DNA from 2 places in the Actinomadura sp. NPDC048955 genome. Region 1 is predicted to be linked to the other one. Evidence: riboswitches for the same ligand, from Rfam matches in the RefSeq annotation. Region 1 holds a riboswitch; the other holds the start of a gene.
The links. A riboswitch is a leader RNA that binds a small molecule or an ion and turns the genes downstream of it on or off. The one in region 1 is predicted to bind cobalamin.

Region 1 (14,043 bases):
GTCCTGCCCGTCGACGCCGGGGAAGCCCTCCCCCAGGTCGTAGCCCGCGTCGCGGAGCCGGGCCAGCAGCCGGACGGTGCTCGCCGGGGTGTCGAGGCCGACGGCGTTGCCGACGCGGGCGTGCTTGGTCGGGTACGCCGACAGCATCACGACGAGGCGGCGGGCGGCGGCCGGGGTGTGGCGGAGCCGGCCGTGCCGGACGGCGATCCCGGCGACCCGCGCGGCGCGCTCGGGGTCGGCGGCGTAGACGGTGAGCCCGTCCTCGTCGATCTCCTTGAACGAGAACGGGACCGTGATGATCCGCCCGTCGAACTCGGGGATCGCGACCTGCGACGCCGCGTCCAGCGGCGACAGCCCGTCGTCGCTGCCCTCCCACTCCGACCGGCTCGTGGTGAGGCAGAGGCCCTGCAGGATCGGGACGTCCAGCGCGGCGAGCGCGCCCACGTCCCAGGCCTCGTCGTCGCCGCCCGCCCCGGCCGTCGCGGGCCGCGACCCGCCCGCCGCGAGCACCGTCACCACCAGGGCGTCCGCCTGGCGGAGCGTGTCCAGCAGGTCGGGCTCGGCGGTGCGGAGCGACGAGCAGAACACCGGCATGGCGCGCCCGCCCGCGTCCTCCACGGCCGTGCACAGCGCCTCGACGAACGCGGTGTTGCCCGCCATGTGGTGGGCGCGGTAGTAGAGCACGCCGACCACGGGTCCGCCGCCGTCGCGGGCGGCGCGGTCGAGCCGCCCCCAGGCCGGCGCCGGCGCCGGCGGGGCGAAGCCGCGCCCGGTCAGCAGCACGGTGTCGGACAGGAACGCGTGCAGCTCGGCGAGGTTGGCGGGACCGCCGTGCGCGAGGTAGGCGTGCGCCTCGGCGCACACCCCGCCGCTGACCGTGGACAGCTCCATCAGCTCGGCGTCGGGGGCCTGCTCGCCGCCGAGGACGACGACCGGCCGGGGGCCCGCGAGCAGCGCGCCGAGCCCGTCCTCCCAGGCGCGCCGGCCGCCGAGCAGCCGCACCACGACGAGGTCGGCGCCGTCGGTCAGCTCGGGCAGGTCGCGGGCGGTGAGCCGCGCGGGGTTGCCGAGCCGGTAGGCGGCGCCGGATGCGCGGGCGCTCAGCAGATCGGTGTCGGACGTCGACAGCAACAGGACCGTGCGGCTGTGCTCGGGCACGGCGCATCCTCCCCCTGGGGTCCTCGCCCCGGTCGCGGGTCATCGCGACGGCAGGAGTTCCTGGCTCCCGGATCGACGCTCGCCCCGGCCTTCCCGTCCTCGCGGACAGTGGCCTACAGCGGGGTTCGCTCCCCGGTCACAGTGGCGGGACCGCGCCGGATTCGCACCGGCTTCCTCCCATTGCCATCGCCTGAGCAGAAGAGTACGGCAGCGCGGTCGCCCTGCAAACTGTGGTTAACATCCTCCCCGTGCCGAATGTCAGAGCCCGTCCCGACGCGTGCCCCGGGGCGCTGCGCACCCACGACGCCGCCGACGGGCCGCTGGCGCGCGTCCGCGTCCCGGGCGGCGCGGTGTCGTCCGCGCAGCTCGCGGTGCTCGGCGCCGCCGCACGCGAACTGGGCCGGGACGTGATCGAACTCACGTCCCGCGGCAACCTCCAGGTGCGCGGCGTCCGCGACCCGGCGGCCCTCGCGGCCCGGTTGGCCGCCGCGGGGCTGCTGCCGTCGGCGACCCACGAGCGGGTGCGCAACATCGTCGCGTCCCCGCTCGGCGGGCGCGGCCCGCACGGCGCCCTCGCCACGGATCCGCTGGTCACGGCGCTGGACGAGGCGCTGTGCGGCCGTCCGGAGCTGGCCCGGCTGCCGGGGCGGTTCCTGTTCGCGCTCGACGACGGCACCGGCGACACGGCCGCGCTGAACGCCGACGCGGCCCTCGCACCCGGCGGCCTTCGGCTGGCCGGGACGCGGCTCGGGCCCGTCCCCGGCGATCCCGTCGCGGCCCTGCTCGCGGCGGCGGAGGCGTTCCTGGAGATCCGGGGCGACGCCTGGCGGCTCGCGGAGGTCCCGGACGGCGCGCGGCTCGTCGCCGAGCGGCTGGGCGCGGCCGTGGGAGAGACGCCGCCGCGCCCGGATCCCGCGCCGCCGCACGCCGGGATCGTCGCGCAGCGGGACGGGCGCGCCGCGCTGGAGGCCGTGGCCCCGCTCGGCCGGCTGTCCGGCGCGCAGGCCGAGGCGCTCGCCGCAGTCGCGGACGAGGTGCGGGTGACGCCCTGGCGCAGCGTCGTGCTGCGGGACCTGGACCGCGGCGAGGCGCGGCGCACTGCGGCGGCGCTCGCGGCGGCGGGCTTCGCGGCCGACCCCGCGTCGCCCTGGGTCGGCGTGACGGCCTGCACCGGGAGCCCCGGATGCGCGAAGTCGCGCGGCGACGTGCAGGGCGAGGCGCGGCGCTTCGTCGCCGGGCTCGGCCGCGCGCCCGAGACCCCCGTCCACTGGACGGGATGCGAGCGGCGCTGCGGGATGCCCCGCGGCCCGGTCGAGCTGAGGACGGCGGAGGGACAGCAGTGATCGATTACGTCCGGGACGGCGCCGAGATCTACCGGCGGTCGTTCGCGACGATCCGCGCGGAGGCCGACCTGGCGGGACTGCCGGACGACGTGGCGCGGGTCGCGGTCCGCATGATCCACGCCTGCGGCATGACCGACCTCGTGGAGGATCTGGCCTGGTCGCCGGGGGTGGTGGCGCGGGCTCGGGCGGCGCTGCTGGCGGGCGCGCCGGTGCTGTGCGACGCGCGGATGGTCGCCTCCGGCGTGACCCGCGCGCGGCTGCCCGCCGGCAACGAGGTCGTGTGCACCCTGGGCGACCCGGAAGTGCCCGGGCTGGCCGAGCGGCTCGGCACCACGCGCAGCGCGGCGGCGCTGGAGCTGTGGCGCGACCGGCTCGGCGGCGCGGTCGTCGCGATCGGCAACGCGCCGACCGCGCTGTTCCGGCTGCTGGAGCTGGTGGAGGAGGGCGCGCCGCGCCCGGCGGCGGTCCTCGGGATCCCGGTCGGGTTCATCGGGGCGGCCGAGTCCAAGGAGGCGCTCGCCGCGAGCGGCCTGGACCATCTGGTGGTGCGCGGGCGGCGCGGCGGCAGCGCGATGACGGCGGCGGCGGTCAACGCCGTCGCCAGTGAGGCGGAGTGATGGCGGGACGGCTGTTCGGCGTGGGCGTCGGGCCCGGCGACCCGGAGCTGGTCACGGTGAAGGCGGCGCGGCTGATCGGCGAGGCGGACGTGGTGGCCTTCCACTGCGCGCGGCACGGCCGCAGCATCGCCCGGGCGATCGCCGGACCGTACCTGCGGGACGGGCGGATCGAGGAGCAGCTCGTCTACCCGGTGACGACCGAGACGACCGACCATCCGGGCGGGTACCCGGGGGCGCTGGAGGAGTTCTACGCCGACTGCGCCGCCCGGCTCGCCGCGCACCTCGACGCGGGGCGGACGGTCGTGGTGCTGAGCGAGGGCGATCCGCTGTTCTACGGGTCGTACATGCACCTGCACAAGCGGCTCGCGCCGCACTACCCGGCCGAGGTGGTGCCGGGCGTGACGTCGCTCAGCGCGGCGTCGGCGGCGGCGGGCCGTCCGCTGGTGGAGCGGGAGGAGACGCTGACCGTCCTGCCGGGGACGCTGCCCGGCGAGCAGCTGGCCGAGCGGCTGCGCACCGCGGACGCGGCGGCCGTCCTCAAGCTCGGCCGGACGTTCCCCAAGGTCAGGCAGGCCTTCGAGGACGCGGGGCGGCTCGGCGACGGCTGGTACGTGGAGCGGGCCGCCACCGACCGGCAGCGCGTCCTGCCGCTCGCCGCCGTCGACCCGGCGGACGTGCCCTACATGTCGCTCGCGCTGCTGACGAGCCCGGCGGAGCGCTCGTTCGCGGCGCCTCCCCCGGCGCGGCCGGAGGGGACCGGCGGGGTGTGGGTCGTCGGGCTCGGGCCGGCGGGGCGGCCGTGGCTGACCCCGGAGGCGCAGGACGTCCTGGCGTCCGCGACCGACCTCGTCGGCTACGGCCCCTACCTGGACCGGGTGCCGCCGAACCCGAGGCAGCGGCGGCACGGGTCCGGCAACCGGGTGGAGGCCGACCGGGCCCGGCACGCGCTGGAACTCGCGCGCGACGGGGCCCGCGTCGCCGTCGTGTCCTCCGGCGATCCCGGCGTGTTCGCGATGGCGACGGCCGTGCTGGAGGCCGCGGCCGGAGACGAGTTCGCGGACGTGCCGGTGCAGGTCGTTCCGGGGCTGACGGCGGCGCAGGCCGTCGCCGCCCGGGCGGGCGCGCCCCTCGGGCACGACTTCTGCGTCCTGTCGCTGTCGGACATCCTCAAGCCGTGGGACGTGGTGGAGCGGCGGCTCGCCGCCGCGGCCGAGGCCGACCTGGTCCTGGCCCTCTACAACCCCTCGTCGACCCGGCGCAGGCACCAGCTCCCGGCGGCGCGCGACCTGCTGCTCAAGCACCGCTCCCCCGAGACGCCGGTGGTGGTCGGGCGGGACGTCGGCGGGCCGGAGGAGAGCGTGACGGTGACGACGCTCGGCGAGCTGGACCCCGAGCGGGTCGACATGCGCTGCCTGCTCATCGTCGGGTCGTCCGCCACCCGCGTGACCGGGCGGGGCGTGGTCTTCACCCCGCGCCGCTACCCCTGAGCCCAGGCCGCCGCGGCCGCCACGTCGCCGGTCGCCTGGACGCCCTCGGGGAGGGCCGGGCGGTCGACCATCACGACCGGCAGCCCGTCCTCGCGGGCGGCGGTGAGCTTCGCGCGGGTCATCGCGCCGCCGCTGTCCTTGGTGACGAGGACGTCCAGCCGGTGCTCGCGGATCAGGGCGCGCTCGCCGTCCACGGTGTAGGGGCCGCGCGCCAGCAGGACGCGCACGTTGGGCGGGACGGGCGGCTCCGGCGGGTCCACCGACCGGGCCAGGAACCACACGCCGGCCCGCGCGGCGAACACCGGGATGGAGCGGCGGCCGGTCGTGAGGAACGCGCGGGCGCCGTCCGGCAGCGCGGCGGCGGCGTCCGGCAGGGACGGGACGCGCCGCCAGTCGTCGCCGTCATCCTCGTCCCACCCGGGGCGGCGCAGCGCGAGCAGCGGCACGCCCGTCAGCCGCGACGCGCGCTCGGCGGAGGCGCTCATCCGCTCCGCGAACGGGTGCGTCGCGTCGACGAGGCGGTCGATCCGGTGCTCGCGCAGCCACGCGGCGAGCCCTTCGGCGCCGCCGAACCCGCCGATGTGGACCTCGCCCGCGGGCAGGCGCGGATCGGACACCCTCCCGGCGAGCGAGGAGACGACGTGCACGCCGGTCAAGCGGGCCGCGAGGGCGCGGGCCTCCGCCGTCCCGCCGAGGATCAGGACGCGCCGCACGCCCGGTCCCGCCCGGCGCTGTAGAGGTGGCTGTCGGGGAACGCCGACGCGGTGAGGACGCGCCCGACGACGATCACCGCCGTGCGCCGCACCCCGGCCTCGCGGACCAGGGCGGCGATGCCGCCGAGGGTGCCGCGCAGGATCAGCTCGTCCTCGCGGCTGGCGCGGGCGACGACGGCGACCGGGCAGTCCGCGCCGTAGCGGGGCAGCAGCTCGCCGGCGACCTCCTCGATGCGCTGGACCGCCAGGTGCAGCACCATCGTGGCGCCGCTCGCGCCGAGGGTCGCGAGGTCCTCGCCGTCCGGCATCGGGGTGGCGCGCACGGCCGTCCGGGTCAGGATCACGGTCTGGCCGACGCCGGGGACGGTCAGCTCCCGCCCGAGCGAGGCCGCCGCCGCCGCGAACGCCGGGACGCCGGGGACGACCTCGTACGGCACGCCCTCCGCGTCGAGGCGGCGCATCTGCTCGGCGACCGCGCTGAACACCGACGGGTCGCCGGAGTGCAGCCGCGCGACGTCCAGGCCGCCGCGGTGGGCGGCCGTCAGCTCGGCGACGATCCCGTCCAGCGTCATGTTCGCGGTGTCGACGACCCGGGCGCCGGGCGGGCACGCCTCCAGCAGCTCGGCCGGCACCAGCGACCCCGCGTACAGGCAGACCGGCGCGGACTCCAGGACCCGCAGGCCGCGCACGGTGATGAGGTCGGCGGCGCCGGGGCCCGCGCCGACGAAGTACACCGTCACGGGGCGTCCTTGCGGACCGTCCAGATCGTGACGGGCATCGCCGGGCGCCAGGCCGTGAACCCGCCCAGCGGCCCGGCGCGCTCGACGCCGACACGGACCAGCTCACCGCCGAGCAGCCGGCGCCCCTCGACCACCCTGGCCTCCGATTCGAGGGTCACGGCGTTGGCGACCAGGCGTCCGCCCGGCTTGAGGGCGTCCCAGCAGCGGTCCAGCAGCCCGGCGTCGGTGATCCCGCCGCCGATGAAGACCGCGTCCGGCTCGGGCAGGCCGTCCAGCGCGTCCGGAGCCTCGCCCTTCACGACCTGCAGTCGCGGCACGCCCAGCGCGGCCGCGTTGGCGCCGATCCGCTCGGCCCGGCGGAGGTTGCTCTCGATCGCGACGGCCTCGCAGGCGGGGTGCGCCCGCGCCCACTCGATCGCCACGCTGCCGGAGCCGGCGCCGACGTCCCAGAGCAGCTCGCCGGGCAGCGGGGCAAGGCGCGACAGCGTCACCGCGCGGACCTCGCTCTTGGTGATCTGCCCGTCGTGCTCGAAGGCGTCGTCGCGGAGCCCGGGGGTGCGGGGCAGCGGCGCCGCGTCCGGGCCGGGCACGCACTCGACGGCGGTGAGGGTCAGCGCGGACGCGGCGGGCTCGGTCCACTCCTGCGCGACGCCGTGCCTGATCGTCTCCTCGGCCGAGCCCAGGTCGCACAGGGCGGTCATCCGGCTCGGGCCGAAGCCGCGGCCCGACAGCACCGCGGCGACGATGATCGGAGCCTCCCGTCCGGCGCCGAGCACGACGAGCCGCCGGCCGGGGGCGACAGCCGCGTTCAGCGCCGCGGCGGGACGGCCCACGATGCTGAGGACGTCGACCCGGTCCAGCGGCCAGCCGAGCCGGGCGCACGCGAGCGACGCCGACGACGGGTGGGGCAGCACGCGGAGCCGGTCGGCGCCGAGCATCCCGGCGAGGGTGGAGCCGATCCCGTGGAACATGGGGTCGCCGCTCGCCAGCACGGCGATCGCGCGCCCCTCGTGCCGTTCGATCAGCCCCGGCAGCGCGGGGAGCAGGGGCGACGGCCAGGCGACCCGCTCGCGGTCGGCGCCGGGGACGAGGTCGAGCTGCCTGCGGTTGCCGAACAGGACCTCCGCCGTCCGCAGTGCCTCGCGCGACTCCTCCGCGAGCCCGTCCCACCCGTCGGCGCCGATTCCCACGACGGTGATGACACGCGCGTCCACTGGCCTCCTCGGTCGAACGGGACATAAAGCCTATAGGAGCGCTCTGGCACACTTGGCGCCGTGAAGCGGCTTCTGATCATCGGCATCGGCGCGGGGGACCCCGACCACCTCACGTTCCAGGCGGCCAAGGCGATCGCCGCCGCCGACGTCTTCCTCGTCGTCGACAAGGGAGGGGCCAAGCACGACCTGGCCGGGCTGCGGCACGACCTCATCGCGGCGCACGGCCGGCCCCCGTACCGGATCGTGGAGGCCCCCGACCCCGACCGCGACCGCGACGCCGCCGCCTACACCGCCGCCGTCGAGGACTGGCGGTCGCGGCGCGCACGGATCTACGAGTCGTTCGTCACCGGCGAGCTCGCCGACGGGCAGACCGGCGCGATCCTCGTCTGGGGCGACCCCGGCGTCTACGACAGCACCCTCGCGGCGCTGGAGGAGGTCGGCGCCGAGTTCGAGTGCGAGGTGATCCCGGGCATCAGCAGCGTCTCGGCGCTCACCGCGCGGCACGGCGTCGGGCTCACGCGGGTGGGGCGCCCCGTCCACGTCACCACCGGCCGCCGTCTCGCCGCCGAGGGCCCCACCGCCGACGACGTCCTCGTCATGCTGGACGCGCACTGCGCGTTCACCGAGGCGGGCGACGGCTACCACATCTACTGGGGCGCCTACCTGGGCACGCCCGACGAGATCCTCGTCTCCGGCCCGGTCGCGGAGGTGGCCGAGCGGATCCGCGCCGTGCGCGCCGAGGCCCGCGCCCGCAAGGGGTGGATCATGGACACCTACCTCCTGCGGCGCGAGCCCCCGGCACGTCCCTGACCGGCACGTCCCTGACCGGGGTCAGGCCTTGAACGCGGCGCGCTCCTCAGCCGGGGCGGCCTGCTCGGCCCCGGCGGTGACCGGGCGCCCGCGCCCGGGGATGGCCAGCGCGATGGCCCCGGCGAGCAGCGCCACGCCGCAGCCGATCAGCAGGCCCGCGCGGAAGCCGTCCTCGGACGGCAGCACGTGCCCGCCGAGGTCGATGGTCAGCTGGGACAGCACGACCCCGACCACGGCCGCCGACACCGAGGTGCCGACCGAGCGCATCAGCGTGTTGAAGCTGTTGGCCGAGGCGGTCTCCGACCGCGGCACCGCGCCCATGATGAGGGCGGGCATCGCGCCGTAGGCGAGGCCGACGCCCATGCCGCAGATCGCCGTGACGACCATCAGGCCCCACGCGGCGCCGATGAGCAGCGTGGACGACCCGTACCCGAGAGCGATCACCAGGCTCCCGGCGACCAGGGTGACCTTGGGCCCGCGGGCGGCCGACAGCCGCGCGCCGAGCGGGGACACCGCCATCATCAGCAGGCCGGACGGCACCATCCACAGGCCGGCGGCCACCATCGACTGGCCCAGCCCGTACCCGGTCGCCTTCGGCAGCTGCAGCAGCTGCGGCACGATCAGCGACTGGGCGTACATCGAGAACCCGATCACGACCGAGGCCGCGTTGGTGAGCAGCACCTGGGTGCGCGCGGTGACGCGCAGGTCGACCAGCGGCTCGCGGGTCCGCAGCTCCCACCAGCCCCACGCCAGCAGCACGACGACCGTGGCGGTGAACAGCCCGATGGTCGTGCCGCTCGCCCAGCCCCAGTCGGCGCCCTTGGAGACGCCGAGCAGCAGGCACACGAGGCCGATGCCGAGGCCGACCGCTCCCACGGCGTCGAAGCGGCCCCGGGCCTGGACGGGCGTGGCCGGCACCAGCAGGTAGATCAGCGTGGCGACGAGCGCGCTCATCGCGGCCGAGCCCCAGAACAGCACCCGCCAGCTCATGTTGTCCGCGATGACGGCCGCGAGCGGCAGGCCGAACGCCCCGCCGATGCCCATGGACGAGCTCAGCAGCGCGATCGAGGACCCCAGCCGCTCGGGCGGCAGCAGGTCGCGCAGCGCGCTGATGCCGAGCGGGATCATGCCCATGCCGACGCCCTGCAGGCCCCGGCCGACGACCATCGGGACCAGCGAGCCGGCCAACGCGCAGATCACCGACCCGGTGATGAGCGGCACCATGCAGACCAGCAGCATCCGCCGCTTGCCGTACAGGTCGCCGAGCCGCCCGATCATCGGCATCGCGACCGCGGAGGCCAGCAGCGTCGAGGTGATCACCCAGGTCGCGTTGGAGGCCGTGGTGTGCAGCAGCCGCGGCAGCTCGGCGATCAGCGGCACCACGAGGGTCTGCATGAACGCGGCGACGATGCCGCCCACGGCGAGAACGCCGACGATCCCGCCGGGTCGGACGGCGGGCGCGGACTCGTCCACGTGACATCCCTTCTGTCGGGTCGAGGAACTTGTGCACCATACATACGTTATGGTCGATGCACAACTTATGTACGATGCACATCCCTGTGGTAGTCATGGGGTGCGAGCATCCAGGCAGGAGCGACCCGGGCGGACCGCGTCCGGGAGAAGGACCGGCATGCACAAGCCCACGGATCTGATCGAGTACGAGACCATGCTGCTCGGGCGGCACAGCCTGGCCACCCGGCGCTCCCGGCGCGAGGGCGGCCTGCTGGAGCGCAGCGCCTACATCCTGCTGAGCCGCATCCGCATCGAGGGCCCCATGTCGATCCGGCAGCTCAGCGAGGCCTTCGACCTGGACCCCTCGACGCTGAACCGGCAGACCTCGGCCATGCTGCGCGACGGCCTCGTCGAGCGCATCCCCGACCCGGCCGGCGGCATCGCCCGCAAGTTCCGCATCACGGGCGAGGGCGAGCGCCGCCTCGACAGCGAGCGCGACCAGATCACCGCCGGCATCGACAAGATCATGGCGGACTGGACGGCGGAGGACGTCGAGGCCTTCGCCTCCTTCCTCCAGCGCTTCAACACCGACATCGAGCGCCTCGCCGGGAGCCCCTGGCCCCGCCCCTGACCGGGCGCCCCGGCCCTGACCGAGCGCCCCGGCCCGCTGGACCGTGCCACTAGCCTGGGGCGATGCGCCTCGGTGTGAACGTCCCCAACTTCGGCCCCGGCACCGACCCGGGCGTCCTGCGGCAGTGGGCGCGGACGGTCGAGGGCCTCGGCTTCGACCTGCTGATGGTCTCCGACCACGTCGCGATCACGGCCGACGTCGCCGCGCAGTACCCGGCGCCGTTCTACGAGCCGTTCACCACGCTCTCCTGGCTCGCCGGCGTGACCGAACGGGTGCGGCTCGGCACCACCGTGCTGGTCGTCCCGTACCGGCATCCGCTCCTCATCGCGCGCATGGCCGCCAACCTCAACGACCTGAGCGGCGGGCGGTTCGTCCTCGGCGCCGGGGTCGGCTGGGCCCGCGAGGAGTACGCCGCGCTCGGGGTCCCGTACACCCGGCGCGGCGCCCTCACCGACGAGTACCTGCGGGCGATCCGCGCCGCCTGGGAGGACGAGGGCGACTACCGCGCGGGGCGGATCCCCCTCTGGATCGGCGGCAACAGCGACGCCGCGCTCCGCCGGGCCGTGCGCGTCGGCGACGCCTGGCACCCCCTGCGCTTCGCCCTCCCCTGGCTCCGCGGTGCGCTGGAGCGGTTGAAGGCCGTCGCGGACGAGCAGGGGCGCCCGATGCCCGGCCTGGAGCCCCGCATCGCCCTGCGGCTGACGTCCTCCCCCGTCACCGGTCCCGACCGGCTCACGGGAGAGGGGACCCTCGACCAGGTCGCCGACGACCTGGAGCAGCTGCGGCTGCTCGGCGCGGGCACGGTCCTCCTCGATCCCTTCAACGGCGACCCGGACGAGACGCTGCGCCCCGGCGACGCCTGGCGCGACCTCGCGGCGGTCGCCGCCCTGGCCGGCTCCGGCCGGTAGCACACGCCCGGACCAGGCCGGCCGGAGCCGAGCGTGACCGAAGGCGGTCCGCCGGGTTAACGATCAGTGAAGTTATCGTTCCCGTCGCGGGATCCGGCCGCGGCGCGGCAGTAGGCTCGGCGCGAAGCCAGCGCAGGTCGGAGAGGAACTGGGTCCTTGAGCGTGATCAATGTCGGGCAGGCGATCGTCCTCGGGATCGTGGAGGGCCTGACCGAGTTCCTCCCGGTCTCCTCGACCGGGCATCTGAAGATCACCGAGGGTCTGATGGACATCCCGGTGGACGACAAGGCCGTGGTCGGGTTCACCGCGGTCATCCAGGTCGGCGCGATCGCGGCGGTGCTGGTGTACTTCTTCTCCGACATCGTCCGGATCGTCAAGGCGTGGGGCGTCGGGATCGCCCGGCCATCCGAGCGCTACCACCACGACTACAAGTTCGCCTGGTGGGTCATCTACGCCACCATCCCGGTCGTGATCGTCGGGGTCGCCGCCAAGCCCCTCATCGAGGGCCCGCTCGCCTCGCTGTGGGTGGTCGCCGGGTCCCTGATCGGCGGCAGCGCCGTGATGTTCGCCGCCGACCGGCTCGGCACGCACAAGCGCGGCGAGGACGACACGTCCCTCACCGACGCGATGCTGATCGGCTCGTCGCAGATCCTCGCCCTGCTGTTCCCCGGCTTCTCCCGGTCGGGCGCGACGATGTCGACGGGCCTCATGCTCGGCCTCGACCGGGTCGCCGCGACCCGCCTGTCGTTCTTCATGGGCATCCCGGCGCTGACCGGCGCCGGCATCTACGAGCTGCCGAGCGCGCTCGGCTCGGGCGCCGGAGTCCTGCCGCTCGCGGTCGGCACGGCGGTGTCGTTCGTCGTGGCCTACGCCTCCATCGCCTGGCTGCTGCGGTTCGTGGCGCGGCACAGCTTCACCTCGTTCGTGGTCTACCGGATCGTCGTCGGCCTGCTGCTGTTCGGCCTCCTCGGCGCGGGCGCGCTGAACGCCTGACTTCACTGAGGCGCTGACTTCGATGTGCACACGGCTCTACGGGCGACGAGTGGCGAAGAACCGTGCGGCTCGCACGAGGGCCATGGCCACGAACTCGGCCGTCGAGTGAAGAATTTCCGTCCGCAGCCCGGTTTCGTAATGCAGGCGTATCGGTTCGCGTTGGATCCCAACGCCACCCAAGAGTCTGCGCTGCGCTCGCATTGCGGTGCGGCCCGCGCCGCCTACAACTGGGCCGTCGCGTGGGTCGAGGCGTCCTGGTGGCAGCGCCGTGCGGAAGAGTCCTACGGCATCCCCGAAGAGGCGCTAACTCAGTGGCGGCCCTGGTCGCTGCCCGCGCTGCGCAAGGCGTTCAACGCCGCCAAGCACACCGATCCGAGATTTGCCGCCTGGTGGCAGGAGAACTCCAAAGAGGCGTACTCCACGGGCCTGGCCAACGCCGCCGCCGCGTTCGACAACTACGCGAGGTCGAAACAGAGTAAGCGGCGGGGCAAGCGGATCGGGATGCCACGCTTGAAGTCGAAACGGAAAGCGCGTCTGGCCTGCCGGTTCACCACCGGCACCATCCGTGTCGAGTCCAGCGGCCGTCACGTGACGCTGCCCAGGCTCGGGACGATCCGCACACACGAACCCACCTCCAAGCTCTTCGCCCACGTCCAAGCCGGGACGGCGCGGATCCTGTCGGCGACCGTCAGGTTCGAGCGCGGGCGCTGGTTCGTCTCCTTCCAGACCGAGGTCAAGCGTGACCCGGTGAAGGTCGGCCGGCCGGACGCGGCGGTCGGCATCGACCTCGGTGTGAAGACCCTCGCGGTCATGGCCGACAGCACCGGCCAAGTACGCCATGAGCCCAACCCCAGGCACCTGGACGCGGCGCTCACACGGCTGCGCCGCGCCTCCCGCATCGCCTCCCGCCGCCAGGGGCCCGACCGCAAGAGCGGACGCAAGCCGTCCAAGCGGTGGGAGAAGGCCAATGCGACCCGCAACCGAGTCCACCACCGCGTCGCCAACCTCCGCCAGGACGCACTGCACAAGCTCACCACGAAGGTGGCGGCCGAGTACGGCACCGTCGTGGTCGAAGACCTCAACGTCGCCGGGATGCTCCGCAACCGACGCCTCGCCCGCCACATCGCCGACGCCGGGTTCGCGGAAATCCGCCGCCAACTCACCTACAAGACCCAGCGCAACGGCTGCCGCATCGCGGTCGCCGACCGCTGGTCCCCCTCCTCGAAGACCTGCTCGGGATGCGGCGCGGTGAAAGCCAAACTGCCGCTGCACATCCGGACCTTCGAATGCGACGCCTGCGGCCTGGTCATCGACCGGGACGCCAACGCCGCGTTCAACCTCGCCGCACTCGCGGCAGGCGCTGTAACAGGTACCGGAGTGGCCGGAGACCTGGGCACCCCCGTGGCGCCGAAACCTCGTGGAGCCGACCACAAGACCCGCACCACCCGCCCCCGCCGACAGGCCGGGACGGGGCGGGCAGGTGGCGAAACCCTGCCGCACCAGCGACAGACAGAAACGAGAGACCGTACTCACACCAAAGACCCAAGCTCTGGTGTTGTGACGGACCTTCTAGGCCAAAAGGCCCGGGATGCTCAGCGCCGCTAAGGCTCTGAGCAACGGTATGCGAGAGACTGTCACGGTCCGCACGCCGGTGAGAGCACGGCGTGCGCGCGGACCCCGCTGAGGAACGGAGCTTCGAGCATGAGCGACGCGATGTGGGCCGGCACGGTCTCCATCACCGGGCACGGCGAGGACGAGCTGGAGGCCTACCTGGCGCGGCCGCTGGGCGACGCCCCGCGCGGCGGCGTCGTGGTGATCCACCACATGCCCGGCTACGACCCCGGCACCAAGGAGTTCGTCCGGACGTTCGCGGCGCACGGGTACGCCGCGATCGCCCCGAACCTGTACTCGCGCGAGGGCGCCGGCGTCAGCCCGGACGACCAGGCGGCCGCGGCCCGCGCCAAGGGCGGTGTCCCG
Region 2 (14,043 bases), on a different contig from region 1:
GGGGTTCCTTAGGCGAGGGAGTAGCGGACGGGGAGGCGCTTGAGGCCGCCGACGAAGGTGGTGGCGATGCTCTCCGGCGTCCCGGCGAGCTCGATCGAGCCGAGGCGGGGCAGCAGCTCCTCGAAGAAGGCGCGGACCTCGATGCGGGCCAGCGCCGCGCCCAGGCAGTAGTGGACGCCGAAGCCGAACGCCAGGTGCCGGTTCGGGTCGCGCCCGACGTCGAAGCGGAACGGGTCGTCGAAGACGTCCTCGTCGCGGTTCGCGGACGGGTAGGACAGCAGCACCGCGTCGCCCTCGCGGATCGTGACGCCGCGCAGGTCGTAGTCCTCGGTGGCGGTGCGCATGAACTCCTTGACCGGCGTGACCCAGCGGATCATCTCGTCCACCGCGAGCGGCATCAGCTCGGGCTTCTCGCGGAGCCGCTCGATCTGGTCGGGGTGCTCGATCAGCGCGTGCAGGCCGCCCGCGATCGTCGCGCTGGTGGTGTCGTGCCCGGCCGTCGCGACGATCACGTAGTAGGACGCGGTGTCGAAGTCGTTGAGCGGCTCGCCGTCGATGCGCGCGTTCGCGATCGCGGAGGCGAGGTCGTCGGTGGGGTGCTTGCGGCGCTCCTCCGTCAGGCCCTGGAAGTAGGCGAAGAAGTCCAGCAGGACCTGGAGCTTCTCCTCGTTCGTCGTGCCCCGCTGGAACTCGTCGTCGTCGCCGCCGAACAGCTCCTGCGTGAGCTTCAGCATGCGGTCGAAGTCGCTCTCCGGCAGGCCGAGCAGCGACAGGATCACGTACAGCGGGAAGTGGACGGCGATCTCCTGCGCGAAGTCGCACTCGCCGCCGAGGTCGACCATCCGGTCGACGTACCGCTTGGCCAGCTCCCGGACGCGCGGCTCCAGGGCGCGCATCGCGCGCGGCCGGAACCAGTCGGCGCCGATCGCCCGGATGACCCGGTGGTCGGGGTCGTCCATGTGGACGAGGGTGCGCAGCGCGATGCCCTGCTCCGCGCGCTGCCGGTTCAGCGCGTCGAACTCGGCGGTGCCGAGCACGGGGCGCGGCGCGTTGAGGAAGATCGGGTGGTTGCGCTCGATCTCCAGGACGTCCTCGTGCTTGGTGATCCCCCAGAAGGGCGTGTAGCCGGGGGCCTCCACCCGGTGCACCGGGGACTCGCGGCGGAGCAGCGCGAGGGAATCGTGGAACCGCCGGTCGTCGGCGTAGGCCTTAGGGTCGGCGAGCGCGAGGCCCGCCTCCTCCACGGTCAGCGTCATCGCTTCGCTCTCCTCGGTCACGGTGGCCGCCCCTCAGGAACCTACGGTCCCGAATTACATTCGGTCAACGACCTACGGGGTGATGTCGGCCGGCTCAGATGTCGGTGAAGTCACCGTGCCGGCCGCGGCCGCCCGCGAACCGTCCGGCGCCCTTGATCGCGTCTTCCAGGGACCCCAGGCCGTGGCGGTACTCGGCGGCGATCGCCTCGTCCTCGGCGAGGCCCTCCGCCTCCAGCGCCGACAGCCGGTCGTTCCGCAGGCAGGTCTGCGGGAAACGGGCCAGCTCGGCCGCCAGCCCCTCGGCCTCCTCCCGCGCCTTCCCCAGCGGGACGAGCCGGTTGGCGAGGCCGATCTCGAACGCCTCCCGCCCGTCCACGGGCCGCCCGGTGAGGATCAGGTCCATGGCGCGGCTCGCGCCGATGAGCCGCGGGAGCCGGACCGTCCCGCCGTCGACCAGCGGGACGCCCCAGCGCCGGCAGTAGACCCCGAAGGTGGCCGTCTCCTCCGCGACACGCAGATCGCACCACAGCGCCAGCTCCAGGCCCCCGGCGACGGCGTGGCCCGCGACCGCCGCGATCACCGGCTTCGACAGCCGCATCCGCGTGCAGCCGAGCGGCCCGTCGGCCGGAGGCGGGTCGAGGCGCGGCCCCCGGTCGGTGCCGACCGAGGACAGGTCGGCGCCGGAGCAGAACGTCCCGCCCTCGCCCCACAGGACGGCGACGCTCGCGCCGTCGTCCGCGTCGAACTCGCGGAACGCGGCGGCCAGTTCGCGCGCCGTCGGCCCGTCCACGGCGTTGCGCGTCGCCGGGCGGGACATCACCACCGTGATCACCGGGCCGTCCCGCTCGATCCGTACCGCCACGCGCAGCCTCCTAGTCGCCGGTGAACGCGCCGTCCGCCAGGTCCTCGAAGCGTTCGAGGTCGTCCGCCGGGTCGTCGATGCCCCGCAGCGGACCGGGGTCGGCGAGGTGGCTCCGAGCGTAGAGGCGCGCGACCAGCGCCTTGCGGTCCTCGCCGGAATCGGCGCGCTCCCACCCCGCCTGCTCCAGCAGCAGCGCCGCCGCGTACACGTCGGCCATGTACTGGGCGAGCGGGTAGAGGCGCGCTTCGGCCACGGTCCTGTCGAGCCCGCGCCACTTCTCTATGGCCTCGCGGAGATGCCCGATGCTCTGGCCGACCAGCGCGGCCGTCGCGTCGTCCCCGCCAGGCGACCGCTCGACGGCCTGGGAGAGCCGTTCGAGGAACGGCTCGTGCGCGTCCTGCCGCTCGATGGCGCGGCGGACGTCCAGGCACAGGATGTTGTCGCCGCCCTCCCAGATGGGGTTGACCTGCGCGTCCCGGAGGATCCGCGCGACCGGCCACTGCTCGATGTAGCCGTTCCCGCCGTGGATCTCGATGGCGTCGCTCGCGGCCGTCACGCCCAGCCGGGCGGCCCGCAGCTTGATGAGCGCGGCCCCCAGGCGCAGCCGGGGACGTCCCAGGTACCCGTCGAAGACGAGCGCCTGCACGGCCTCGGTCTCCACGATCAGCTCGGCGAGCTTGCGGCGCATGAGCGGCTGCGCGCCGAGCGGCGCGCCGAACGCCTCACGCGCCCGCGTGTAGCAGAGCGACTCGACGAGGGCCCGCCGCGCGCAGCCGAGGCCCATCATGGAGATGCCGAGCCGGGCGCCGTTGGTCAGCTCCATCATGCGGGCCAGGCCCCTGCCGTCCCCGCCCTCTCCCGCGCTCGACGCCGGGGCCAGCAGGAACGCCTCCGCGTCGGTGAACTCGATCTCGGCCGACGCCACCGACCGCGTGCCGAGCTTGTCCTTGAGCCGCCGGATCCGGACGCCGTTGCGCGACCCGTCCCGCCGCTCCCGCAGGACGAGGAAGGGCGCGATGCCCCGCACGCCGTCGACGGCCCCCTCCGGCTTGGCGAGCACCACGAACGCCGAGCCGTTGGCGTTCGACGCGAACCACTTGAAGCCGTTGAGGCGCCAGGCGTCCCCCTCCCTGGACGCGGTCGACTCCAGCGCGCCGAGGTCCGAGCCGCCCGACCGCTCGGTGAGCATCTGCGCGGCCTCGCCGGACATCTCCCCGGCCGCGAACAGCTCCCGCACGCGCGCCTTGACGTCGTCCGGAGCGAACAGCTCCGCCAGCCCCACGACCATGTCGCCGCCGGTGCCGAGCGCGCACGCCATGCCGATGTCGGCCTGGTCGAGGAGGTAGCTCCACGCGACGCCCATCGGCGCGGGGTCGACGCCGCCGCGCTTGGCCTCGGCCACGAAGTCTGGCCGCGTGAACGACGTCGCCACGATGTCCCGCCGCGCCGCCTCGAACGAAGGCGGCATGACGACCTCGCTGATGTCGCGTCCCCACCGGTCGTACTTCTCCAGGCGCGGCGGGTTGCGGTCCGTCTCCTCGGCCCGCTCGGCGATCGGCCCGCCCATCAGCGCGCCCATCTCCCTGAGCCGGGGCTCGGCCCAGCCGAAACCCTCTCCCAGATGCCGCCGCATGAGGAACCGCAGAGTGGGGTCGCAGTCGTACCAGTTGCGGCCGACCGCGCCCCGGTAGCGCTCGGTGGCGTAGCGGCGGGCCTTCTCCGCGCCCCCGAACGGCAACCGGTCGAACGACTCGATGAGGTAAGACGCCATGACCTGACATTACACATACAGTTCACGCGACGGAAAGACTGTAATCTGAGGACGAGGCCACCCTCGGTCCCCGGTAGGGTCACCACCAGCCATGGACAGCCTGGAGATTCGCCCGCTCACCGCTCGGTCCGTCGTCCTGAGCACGCTGCTGGGCGTCCACCCGCCCCGCCTCCCGGCCCGCTACCTCGTCCGCGTCGGCGACCTGTTCGGCATCGCGGAGGGGACGATCCGGGTGGCCCTCTCGCGCATGGTCGCCGCCGGCGACCTCGTCCAGTCCGGCGGGACGTACGCCCTCACCGAGCGCCTCCTCGCCCGCCAGGCCCGCCAGGACGAGGCCCGCCTCCCCCCGACCCGCCCGTGGGACGGCGCCTGGGAGATCGCCGTCATCACCGCCGAGCGCCGTCCCGCCGCCGACCGCGCCGCGCTGCGCCAGGCCATGTCGACGCTGCGGCTCGCCGAACTGCGGGAGGGCACCTGGCTGCGCCCCGCGAACCTGACGCGCCCGCGGCCCGAACCCGTCGTCCGGCAGTGCACCTTCCTGACGGGCCGCCCCGAGGAAGACCCCGCCGTCCTGGCCGCGTCCCTCTGGGACCTGGACGCCTGGACGGCCAAGGCCGGCGCCCTGCGCACCGCCCTGGCCGGGGCGACCGCGATCGCCGAGCGCTTCACCTACGCGGCGGCCGTCCTGCGCCACCTCCTGAACGACCCGCTCCTGCCCCCGTCACTGCTGCCCGCCGGCTGGCCGGGTCCCGACCTGCGCGCGCGCTACGAAGCCTTCGAGGCCGACTTCGAGCAACTCCTCACCACCCACGTCCTCGCCTGAGGCCGTTCCCTCAGGGGAAGGTGACGAGCTGGCGGACGGCCTCGGCGGTGTGGAGCCGGTCGAAGCCCGCGTTGATCTCGTCGAGGGGGAGGCGGCCGCTGAGGAGGGCGTCCACGGGGAGGGCGCCGTCGCGGTACAGGGCGATGAAGCGGGGAACGTCCCGCCGGGGGACGCAGGAGCCGAGGTAGCTGCCGCGCAGGGTCCGCTCCTCGGCGACGAGGCTGAGGGCGGGCAGGGTCAGCGGCGCGCCCGGGGCGGGGAGGCCGACGGTGACGGTCGTGCCGCCGGGACGGGTCGCCGCGTAGGACTGTTCGAGGACGGCGACGACGCCCGTCGTGTCGACGACCTTCTCCGCGCCGCCGGACGTCAGGTCGCGGATCGCCTCGACGGCGTCCGGGCCGCCCGCGACGGGCCGGGCGCCGAGACGCTCGGCGAGGTCCAGCTTGGAGTCGACGACGTCCACGGCGAGGACGGTGGAGGCTCCGGCGGCCTTCGCGGCGAGGACGGCGGACAGGCCGACGCCGCCGAGGCCGAAGACGGCGACGGTGTCGCCCGGCACGACGGCGGCGCTGTAGAGGGCGGCGCCGGCGCCGGTGAGGACGGCGCAGCCGAACAGCGCGGCGACGTCGAAGGGCAGGTCGCGGTCGATCTTCACGGCGGACCGGGACGAGACGACGGTGTACTCGGAGAACGCCGAGACGCCGAGATGGTGGTGCGGGCGCGTGCCGTCGGAGGCGCGGAACCGCCGGCCGCCGCCGAGCAGGGTCCCGGCGCCGTTGGCCTGGGCGCCCGGCCCGCAGAGGGCGGGGCGTCCGGCGACGCAGCGCTCGCAGTGGCCGCAGGCCGGGACGAACGCGAGCACGACGTGGTCGCCGGGCGCGAACTCGGTGCCCGGCCCGGTCTCCACGACCTCGCCCGCGGCCTCGTGCCCGAGGGCCATCGGCAGGGGGCGCGGCCGGGACCCGTTGATGACCGACAGGTCGGAGTGGCAGAGGCCGGCGGCGCCGATCCGGACCAGGAGCTCGCCGTGGCCGGGCGGGTCGAGACGCAGCTCGGCGATCTCCAGGGGGCGGGACGCGGCGTACGGGGCGGGGCGTCCCGACTCGACGAGGACGGCGGCGCGGGTGGCGGTCATGCGGCCAGCAGCTTCTGCATCTCGGTGCGGACCCTTCCGGTGATCTCGACCGGGCGGCGGGTGCCCCGGTCCACGAAGACGTGCACGAAGTGGCCCTCGGCGACGAGGGCTCCGTCCGACCCGCGCAGCATGCCGATCTCCCAGCGGACGCTGGAGCGGCCGAGCTTGCCGACGCGGAGCCCGACGCGGATCGTGTCGGGGAACGCCACCTCGGCCTTGTACTCGCAGTGGGACTCGACGCAGAGCGCGATGGAGCCGGAGACGGCGGGGTCGAAGCCCGCCGTCCGGATCATCCACTCGTTGATGACGGTGTCCATCAGCGAGTAGTGGACGACGTTGTTGACGTGCCCGTAGACGTCGTTGTCCTTCCACCGCGTTGGGACGTTCTCCCAGTACAGGTACTCGCCGGTCATAAGGAGCAGACTAGGGGCGCGGCCGCGGCGGCGCCGCACCGCCCGGTCGGGAGGGTGACCGCGCAAAACGCCGCCCGGGCGCGGGAGGGCGCCCGCACAACCATCGGTGCCGGTGTCCGGAAAGGCGGAAGCGGCGTTCACCAGGCCGCGAGGAAAGGTTCTGAGCACGATCCCGGCCAGGTGAACGCCGCCCCCTCAGCGGCGCCGCGCGGACGCCGCCGTCTATCGGGAGGACGCCGCGCCGTCGCGGCGGGAGCGGGCCGCGTCGAAGCGGGCCTTCACGTCCGTCCAGTTCACGAGCGACCAGAGCTTCTCCACGTAGTCCGGGCGGACGTTGCGGTACTGGAGGTAGTAGGCGTGCTCCCAGGCGTCGAACACCAGCAGCGGCGTCGCGCTCATGCCGACGTTGCCGTGGTGGTCGTAGACCTGCTCGACGACGAGGCGCCCGCCGAGGGGCTCCCACGCGAGGACGCCCCAGCCGGAGCCCTGCACGGCCGAGGTCGCGGCCGTGAGCTGCTTCTGGAACGCCTCGAACGCGCCGAAGTACTCGTCGATGGCCGCCGCCAGTTCCCCGTCCGGGCGGTCGCCGCCGTCCGGCGACAGGTTGTCCCAGAAGATCGAGTGCAGGACGTGGCCGGAGAGGTTGAACGCGAACGTCTTCTCCAGGCCGACCAGCCCGCCGTACTGCTCCTTGTCGCGCGCCTCGGCGAGCCTCTCCAGCGTGTCGTTGGCGCCCTTGACGTAGGCGGCGTGGTGCCTGGAGTGGTGCAGCTCCAGGATCTCGCCGGTGATCGCCGGCTCCAGTGCGGCGTAGTCGTAGGGCAGGTCGGGAAGCGTGTAGTCGGCCATGAGGCCACTATTGCAAACGAGTTGCAGTTACGTCCAATGCGCAACACGGAACGGACCCGTCCCCGGGGGCGGGGACGGGTCCGGTCTCGGTGGGGGTCAGTAGCGGCGGCGTCCGCCGCCGCGCCCGCGCGACAGCAGTCCTCGGACCTTCGCCTGGGTGCGCGGGTCCCGGGCGAGCCGCTCCGCCCGGGCACGCGCTCTGCGGCCCTGCGGGCTCCGGGCGAACCGCTTGATGCGGTCGATGACGGAAGGCATGTTCTTCCTCCTCGGCCTTGTCTTCACGGTTCAACGACTGCCCGTTCTGAAAGGTTCAGAACGCCTCGTCGAGCGCGACCGTCCCCTCCACGCCGATCTGGTAGGCCGAAACGCGCCGCTCGAAGAAGTTGGACAGCTCCTGGACGTCCTGCAACTCCATGAACGCGAACGGGTTCGCGGTGCCGTAGCGGGCGGGCAGGCCGAGCCGGACGAGCCGCTGGTCCGCGACGTATTCGAGGTAGGCGCGCATGTCGTCCGCGCTCATGCCGGGCAGGCCGTCCCCGCACAGGTCGCGGGCGAACGCCAGCTCCGCCTGGACGGCCTCCTCCATCATCGCGCCGACCTGGTCCGTCAGCTCCGCGTCGAACAGCCCGGGTTCCTCCGCCCGGACCGTGTCGACCACGGAGAACGCGAACTCCATGTGCATTGACTCGTCCCGGAAGACCCAGTTCGTCCCCGACGCGAGGCCGTTCAGCAGGCCCCGCGACCGGAGCCAGTACACGTAGGCGAACGCGCCGTAGAAGAACAGCCCCTCGATGCAGGCCGCGAAGCAGATGAGGTTCAGCAGGAACGCCCTGCGGTCGGCGGCCGTCCGGAGCTCGTCCAGGGAGCCGAGCGAGTCGATCCAGCGGAAGCAGAACTCCGCCTTGGCCCGGATGGACGGGATGTGCTCGATCGCCGCGAACGCCTTGACGCGCTCGTCCTGATCGGGCAGGTAGGTGTCCAGGAGGGTCAGGTAGAACTGTACGTGCACGGCCTCCTCATATAGCTGCCGCGACAGGTAGAGCCGGGCCTCCGGCGCGTTCACGTGCTTGTAGAGGTTGAGCACGAGGTTGTTCGCCACGATCGAGTCGCCGGTGGCGAAGAACGCGACGAGCCGGTTGACGAGGTGCAGCTCGGCGGGCGTGAGCCGCGCGAGGTCCGCCATGTCGGAGGCGAGGTCGACCTCCTCGACCGTCCAGGTGTTGCGGATCGCGGCCCGGTACCGCTCGTAGAAGTCCGGATAGCGCATGGGCCGCAGCGTCAGGTCCATGCCGGGGTCGAGGAGCATGCCCCGTCCTTCCTCTCGCCTCTGCCCTTCCGCCCGCACGGTCACTGGCACGCCTCGCAGGTCTCGGGGTTCTCCAGGGAGCAGACGGCCGCGGCGACCGTCGTCTGCGCGATCCGCGTCGCGGGACGGGACCGCAGGTAGTACGTCGTCTTGAGCCCGGCCCGCCACGCGTAGGCGTACATCGAGGAGAGCTTGCCGATCGTGGGCGTCTCCATGAACAGGTTCAGCGACTGCGACTGGTCGATGTACGGGGTGCGGGCGGCGGCGAGGTCGATGAGCGCCTTCTGCGGCAGCTCCCACGCCGTCCGGTAGAGCGACAGCATCTCCTCCGGCAGGTCGACGAGCCCCTGGACGGACCCGTTCGCCTTCTTGACCGCCTCGCGGACGGCCGGCGTCCACAGCCCGAGCGACTTCAGGTCCTCCACCAGGTAGCGGTTGATCTGGAGGAACTCGCCGGACAGCGTCTCGCGCTTGAACAGGTTGGACACCTGCGGCTCGATGCACTCGTAGCAGCCCGCGATGGAGGCGATCGTCGCGGTCGGCGCGATCGCGACGAGCAGCGAGTTGCGCAGGCCCACCTCCGCGACGCGGGCGCGGAGCGCGTCCCAGTCGGCGGGACGGGACGGCGCCGCGTCCGGGAAGTGGTCCAGGTGGAGCCGGCCGCGCGCGGTGCGCGTCGCGGCGTAGGCGGGCAGCGGCCCGTGCACGGCGGCGAGGTCGGCCGACGCGTTGTAGGCGGCCAGCGCGATCTCCTCGGCGACGCGCGTCGACAGCTCGCGCGCCTCGTCGGAGTCGAACGGCAGGCGCAGCGTGAAGAACACGTCCGCGAGGCCCATCACGCCCAGCCCGACCGGCCGCCACTTGCGGTTGGCCGTCTCCGCCTCGGGCGTCGGGTAGAAGCCCCGGTCGATGGTGCGGTCCAGGAACCGGACGGCGGTGCGGACCGTCGACCGGAGCCGCTCCCAGTCGACGCCGGACGGCCCCACGTGCGCGGCCAGGTTCACCGATCCGAGGTTGCAGACGGCGGCCTCGCCGTCGCCCGTCACCTCCAGGATCTCCGTGCAGAGGTTCGACAGGTGGACGACCCTGCCCCGCTCGGCGGTCTGGTTGCAGGCGCGGTTGGCGGCGTCCTTGAACGTCATCCAGCCGTTGCCCGTCTCGGCGAGCGTCCGCATCATGCGCCCGTACAGCTTGCGGGCCGGGACCTGCCGGACGAACCGTCCCTCCCGCTCCGCCGCCCGGTAGGCCTCGTCGAACTCGTCGCCCCACAGGTCGACCAGCTCGGGGACCTCCTTGGGGTCGAACAGGGACCACTGCGCGTCCGCCTCGACGCGGCGCATGAACTCGTCCGGGATCCAGTTGGCCAGGTTGAGGTTGTGGGTGCGGCGCGCGTCCTCGCCGGTGTTGTCGCGCAGCTCCAGGAACTCCTCGACATCGGCGTGCCACGGCTCCAGGTAGACGCACGCCGCGCCCTTGCGGCGGCCGCCCTGGTTGACGGCGGCGACGGACGAGTCGAGCGTGCGCAGCCACGGGACGATCCCGTTGGAGTGCCCGTTCGTGCCCCGGATCAGCGAGCCCCGCGACCGCACCCGCGTCCAGGAGACGCCGATGCCGCCCGCGTACTTGCTGAGCCGCGCGACCTGGCCGTACCGGTCGTAGATGGACTCCAGCTCGTCGCGCGGCGAGTCGAGCAGGAAGCACGACGAGAGCTGCGGGCGGCGGGCCCCGGAGTTGAACAGGGTGGGCGAGCTGGGCAGGTACGAAAGCGTGCTTAGCAGCGCGTAAAGCTCGGCGGCCTCTTCGACGTTCTCGGCGAGCCCGCAGGACACCCGCAGGAAGAAGTACTGCGGCCGCTCCAGGACGAGCCGCGACCGCGGATGCCTGAGCAGGTACCGGTCGTAGACCGTCCGGAGCCCGAAGTACTCGAAACGGTCATCGGCACCGTGGACTGGGTCCTTCGAGGGGGGACGACCCCCCACACCCCCCGAACTCCCGTCAACAAGGGCGTCGAGGGCCCCGGCGTTGGCGGCGACGAAGGCGGCCAGGTCGTCCGCCAGGAGGCCCTCGCGGTGGGCGGCGGCGACGGACTCGGCGAACGTCCGGACGCCGGCGGCGGCGGCCTCGTCGCGGATCCGGCCGCCGAGCAGCCGCGCGGCCACCCTGGAGTAGCCCGGCTCGGCGGGGATGAGCGCGGCGGCCTCCCCGATCGCGAGGTCCCGCAGGGCCGCCGCGTCCAGGCCGTCCCCGGACCGGACGGCGGCCAGCACCCGCCCGGCCTCGGCCCCGGGCACCCCCTCGCAGGCCGCCTCGACCTCGGCGGCGATCCCCGCCGGCGGCGCGGCCAGAACCTCTGTCACGTGCATCTCCCCTCGCATGCCGCCCCGCGGAGGCATGCGAACGGCGCGCGGCGGCGGCCGCGCTCCGTCCCCGGCCCACCCGCGAGGCCTGGACGTGTCGATCCGGGACGGGACCCGGACCCCCGATGGGGCCGGTCTCCCGGCCCCGCGCACTGGCAGGTCTTCGGACTCGCGGGCGCCGCCTCTGCCGAGGCGTCCTACTGGCCGTCGCTTCCCAGGCCGCCGGGCCCAGTGCTCGATGACGGCGGTCGTTCCCGCTCACCGCTGCGGGGCAGTCCCGGATTCCCACCGGGTTCCCTCTCACGCCGCCCCCGCCGCGAGCGGCGGGGGCGGACCAGCACGGGACTGAACCCTACATCTAGTCGACGATCAACGCACAACCCCAAGATGTTGGGCGCGTCGGCGGATCTTCGGGGGCGGCTGGGCAGCGCGCGCGGGGGATGGGACGATGGGGGCCGTCATGAGCCCCCATGCGCCGCAGCCGCTGTTCCGGCCCGCACGCGCGGTGGTGTTCGCCACCGTGTGCGCGACGCTGGCGACCCTTGGGCACGTCCTCGCGGGCGGCGCGGCGGTACCGGCCTGGGCGGCACTCGCGGGCTTCGGCGCCGTCCTCGGCGTGACGCTGGTGCTGGCGGGCCACGAGCGCTCGCTCGCGACGATCCTGGGCGGGCTCCTCGGCGGGCAGTTCGCCCTGCACACGCTGTTCACGGCGGCCTGCGCGCCGCTGTCCCACCACACGCCCGAGGCGCACGCCGCCATGACGGGCGCCATGGAACCCGCCGCCGTCCCCGCCGCCCACGCCGGGAACGGCCTGGTGATGACGCTCGCCCACTGCACGGCCGCGCTGGTGGCCGCGTGGTGGCTGCGGCGCGGCGAGCGGGCCGCGTGGTCGCTCGCCCGGCGGGTCGCCGCCCTGGCGGACCGCCCGATCCGGCTGCTTCTGGCCCTGCTCGCCGTGGAACCGGCCGAGCCTCCGGCCCGCCCCCTCCGGACGGCGCCCGCCGCGGCCGCCGTCACGGCCACCGGACGTGTCCTGCGGCACCAGGTCGTCCGGCGGGGACCCCCTCCGCGTTCGAGGGCGCTCGCTCACTCCTGAGCCTGAGCGCCGTACGTCACCGGACGCCGGCTCGCGGCGCCCGGCCATTCCCGTACGTCCTCGAACGGAGTTCCGCAATGCCCTTCCTCCCCCATGCCCGGCGCGCCGGCGCCGTCGCGTCCCTGGCCGCCCTGTCCGTGATCGGCCTCGCCGCGGCGGCGTCCGCGCACGTCAGCGTCAATCCCAAGACGGCCGAGCAGGGCTCCTACTCCAAGGTCTCGTTCCGCGTGCCCAACGAGCGCGACGACGCCTCCACCACCAAGCTCGTGGTGAACCTGCCGACCGACCACCCGCTGTCGTCGGTGTCGGTCCGGCCGCTGCCGGGCTGGACGGTCAAGGTCGAGAAGTCCAGGCTGCCGCGGCCGGTGAAGACCGAGGGCGGCGAGCTGACCGAGGCCGTCACGAAGATCACCTGGAGCGGAGGCAAGATCGAACCGGGCCGGTTCGAGGAGTTCGACGTCTCGATGGGGCCGCTGCCCACCGACACCGACCGGCTCGTGTTCAAGGCCGACCAGACCTACTCCGGCGGCGAGGTCGTCAAGTGGGAGGAGCCCCCCGCCGAAGGGGCGAACGAGCCGGAGCACCCCTCGCCCGTGCTGAAGCTCCTCCCCAAGGGCTCGGCGACAGCGACCGGGCTGACCGCGCAGGTGAAGCCCGCCGCGGCGTCGTCCGCGTCGTCCGGCGACGGGACGGCCCGGCTGCTCGGCGGCATCGGCATCGCCGCCGGCGTGGCCGGCGTCGCGGTCGGCGCCTACGGCGTGACCCGGGCGAGGAGCCGGGCATGAGCCGGGCGACGCTGCGCGGGGCCGCCGGCATCGCGGCACTCGCGGCCGTCCTGGCGACGACGGCGGTGCCCGCGTCGGCGCACACCGCGCTGACGTCGGCGAGCCCTGAGAAGGACTCGACGGTCGCGGCCCCGTCCCAGATCGTCCTGACGTACGGCGACCCCGTCCGGCTGCCGCGCGTGGTCGTGACCGACGGGTCGCGACGGCAGTACCAGGCCGGGTCCGCGCGGGCGGTCGACAACAAGGTCACCCAGGCGGTGAACGGCACGCTGCCCAACGGGACGTACACCGTGGGCTGGCGTGTCGTCGCGTCGGACGGCCATCCGGTCGAGGGCACCTACACGTTCACCGTGCAGGGCTCGTCCGGTGCCGCTCCTCCCGTCGCCCCGTCGCCGGTCCGGAAGACCATCGTCGGGACCGAGGATCAGGGGGACTCGTCGGGCTGGCTCTGGATCGGCCTGATCGCCCTGGTCCTCGCGGCCGGGGCGGGCGCCGTCGCCTGGTTCCGCCGCTCGTCCGCCCAGGATTGATCGTTTCGCTTCCGGTCGGATGATTACAGGATTACAGTGATAATCCGACCGGAAGCAGCCTGGGGGCACCATGATCGTCGAGTACGTCCGCTACCGCATCGACCCGCAGGACGCGGCGGACTTCGAGGCCGCCTACGCGCGGGCCTCCGTCCCCCTCGCCGCCGCCCCCGAATGCGTCGACTACGAGCTGTCCAGGTGCGTCGACGAGCCGTCGTCGTACATCCTGCGCATCTGCTGGACGTCGGCCGACGACCACATGCGAGGCTTCCGCGGCGGCGAGCACTTCCCCGCGTTCCTCGCCGAGATCAAGCCGTACGTCCAGCGGATCGAGGAGATGCGGCACTACGAGCGGACGGCGGTGCGCGGCGCCGGCTCGTCCGTCCCGACCATGTACGACTGGGCGGGCGGGAACGAGGCGCTGGAGCGGCTCACCGAGCACTTCTACACGAACGTCCTCAAGGACGACCTGCTGCGCCCCCTCTTCGAGCACATGGCCCCGGACCACCCGAAGTGGGTCGCGGCGTGGCTCGGCGAGGTCTTCCGCGGACCCGAGCGCTACAGCCGCGAGCGCGGCGGCTACCACCACATGGTGCGCCACCACCTCGGCAAGTCCATCACCGAGGCGCAGCGCCGCCGCTGGGTCTCGCTCCTCATGGACGCGGCGGACGAGGTCGGACTCCCCGACGACCCGGAGTTCCGCGCCGCGTTCGCGTCCTACATCGAGTGGGGCACGCGCATCGCCCTCGCCAACTCCCAGCCGGGCGCGAAGCCGCCCCTCGAAGCCCCCATGCCCCACTGGGGCTGGGGCGTCGCCCCGCCCTACATCCCCGCAGTGTTTACACAGTCCCGGCCCACGTAGC

Region 2: linked by a shared signal. The riboswitch ahead of AB0C84_RS03860 (ribonucleoside-diphosphate reductase subunit alpha) and the one ahead of cobN (cobaltochelatase subunit CobN) in region 1 are both predicted to bind cobalamin.

What each region holds. Positions count from the first base shown of each region.
Region 1 is NZ_JBEZJI010000059.1:26,308-40,350, forward strand. Features, by position in the region: gene cobN (cobaltochelatase subunit CobN) at 1-1,158, opposite strand, end outside; cobalamin riboswitch at 1,190-1,361, opposite strand; gene AB0C84_RS36910 (precorrin-3B synthase) at 1,407-2,501, shown strand; gene AB0C84_RS36915 (precorrin-8X methylmutase) at 2,498-3,118, shown strand; gene AB0C84_RS36920 (precorrin-2 C(20)-methyltransferase) at 3,118-4,605, shown strand; gene AB0C84_RS36925 (cobalt-precorrin-6A reductase) at 4,596-5,318, opposite strand; gene cobM (precorrin-4 C(11)-methyltransferase) at 5,303-6,058, opposite strand; gene cbiE (precorrin-6y C5,15-methyltransferase (decarboxylating) subunit CbiE) at 6,055-7,272, opposite strand; gene cobF (precorrin-6A synthase (deacetylating)) at 7,333-8,082, shown strand; gene AB0C84_RS36945 (MFS transporter) at 8,104-9,555, opposite strand; gene AB0C84_RS36950 (MarR family transcriptional regulator) at 9,713-10,165, shown strand; gene AB0C84_RS36955 (LLM class flavin-dependent oxidoreductase) at 10,228-11,073, shown strand; gene AB0C84_RS36960 (undecaprenyl-diphosphate phosphatase) at 11,236-12,066, shown strand; gene tnpB (IS607 family element RNA-guided endonuclease TnpB) at 12,205-13,671, shown strand; gene AB0C84_RS36970 (dienelactone hydrolase family protein) at 13,768-14,043, shown strand, end outside.
Region 2 is NZ_JBEZJI010000003.1:6,486-20,528, reverse strand. Features, by position in the region: gene AB0C84_RS03905 (cytochrome P450) at 9-1,277, opposite strand; gene AB0C84_RS03900 (crotonase/enoyl-CoA hydratase family protein) at 1,351-2,118, opposite strand; gene AB0C84_RS03895 (acyl-CoA dehydrogenase family protein) at 2,129-3,889, opposite strand; gene AB0C84_RS03890 (PaaX family transcriptional regulator C-terminal domain-containing protein) at 3,981-4,712, shown strand; gene AB0C84_RS03885 (zinc-dependent alcohol dehydrogenase family protein) at 4,723-5,847, opposite strand; gene AB0C84_RS03880 (thioesterase family protein) at 5,844-6,260, opposite strand; gene AB0C84_RS03875 (superoxide dismutase) at 6,483-7,109, opposite strand; gene AB0C84_RS03870 (hypothetical protein) at 7,206-7,364, opposite strand; gene AB0C84_RS03865 (ribonucleotide-diphosphate reductase subunit beta) at 7,420-8,415, opposite strand; gene AB0C84_RS03860 (ribonucleoside-diphosphate reductase subunit alpha) at 8,457-10,778, opposite strand; cobalamin riboswitch at 10,930-11,073, opposite strand; gene AB0C84_RS03855 (MFS transporter) at 11,233-11,868, shown strand; gene AB0C84_RS03850 (YcnI family protein) at 11,946-12,653, shown strand; gene AB0C84_RS03845 (copper resistance CopC family protein) at 12,650-13,183, shown strand; gene AB0C84_RS03840 (antibiotic biosynthesis monooxygenase) at 13,254-14,042, shown strand.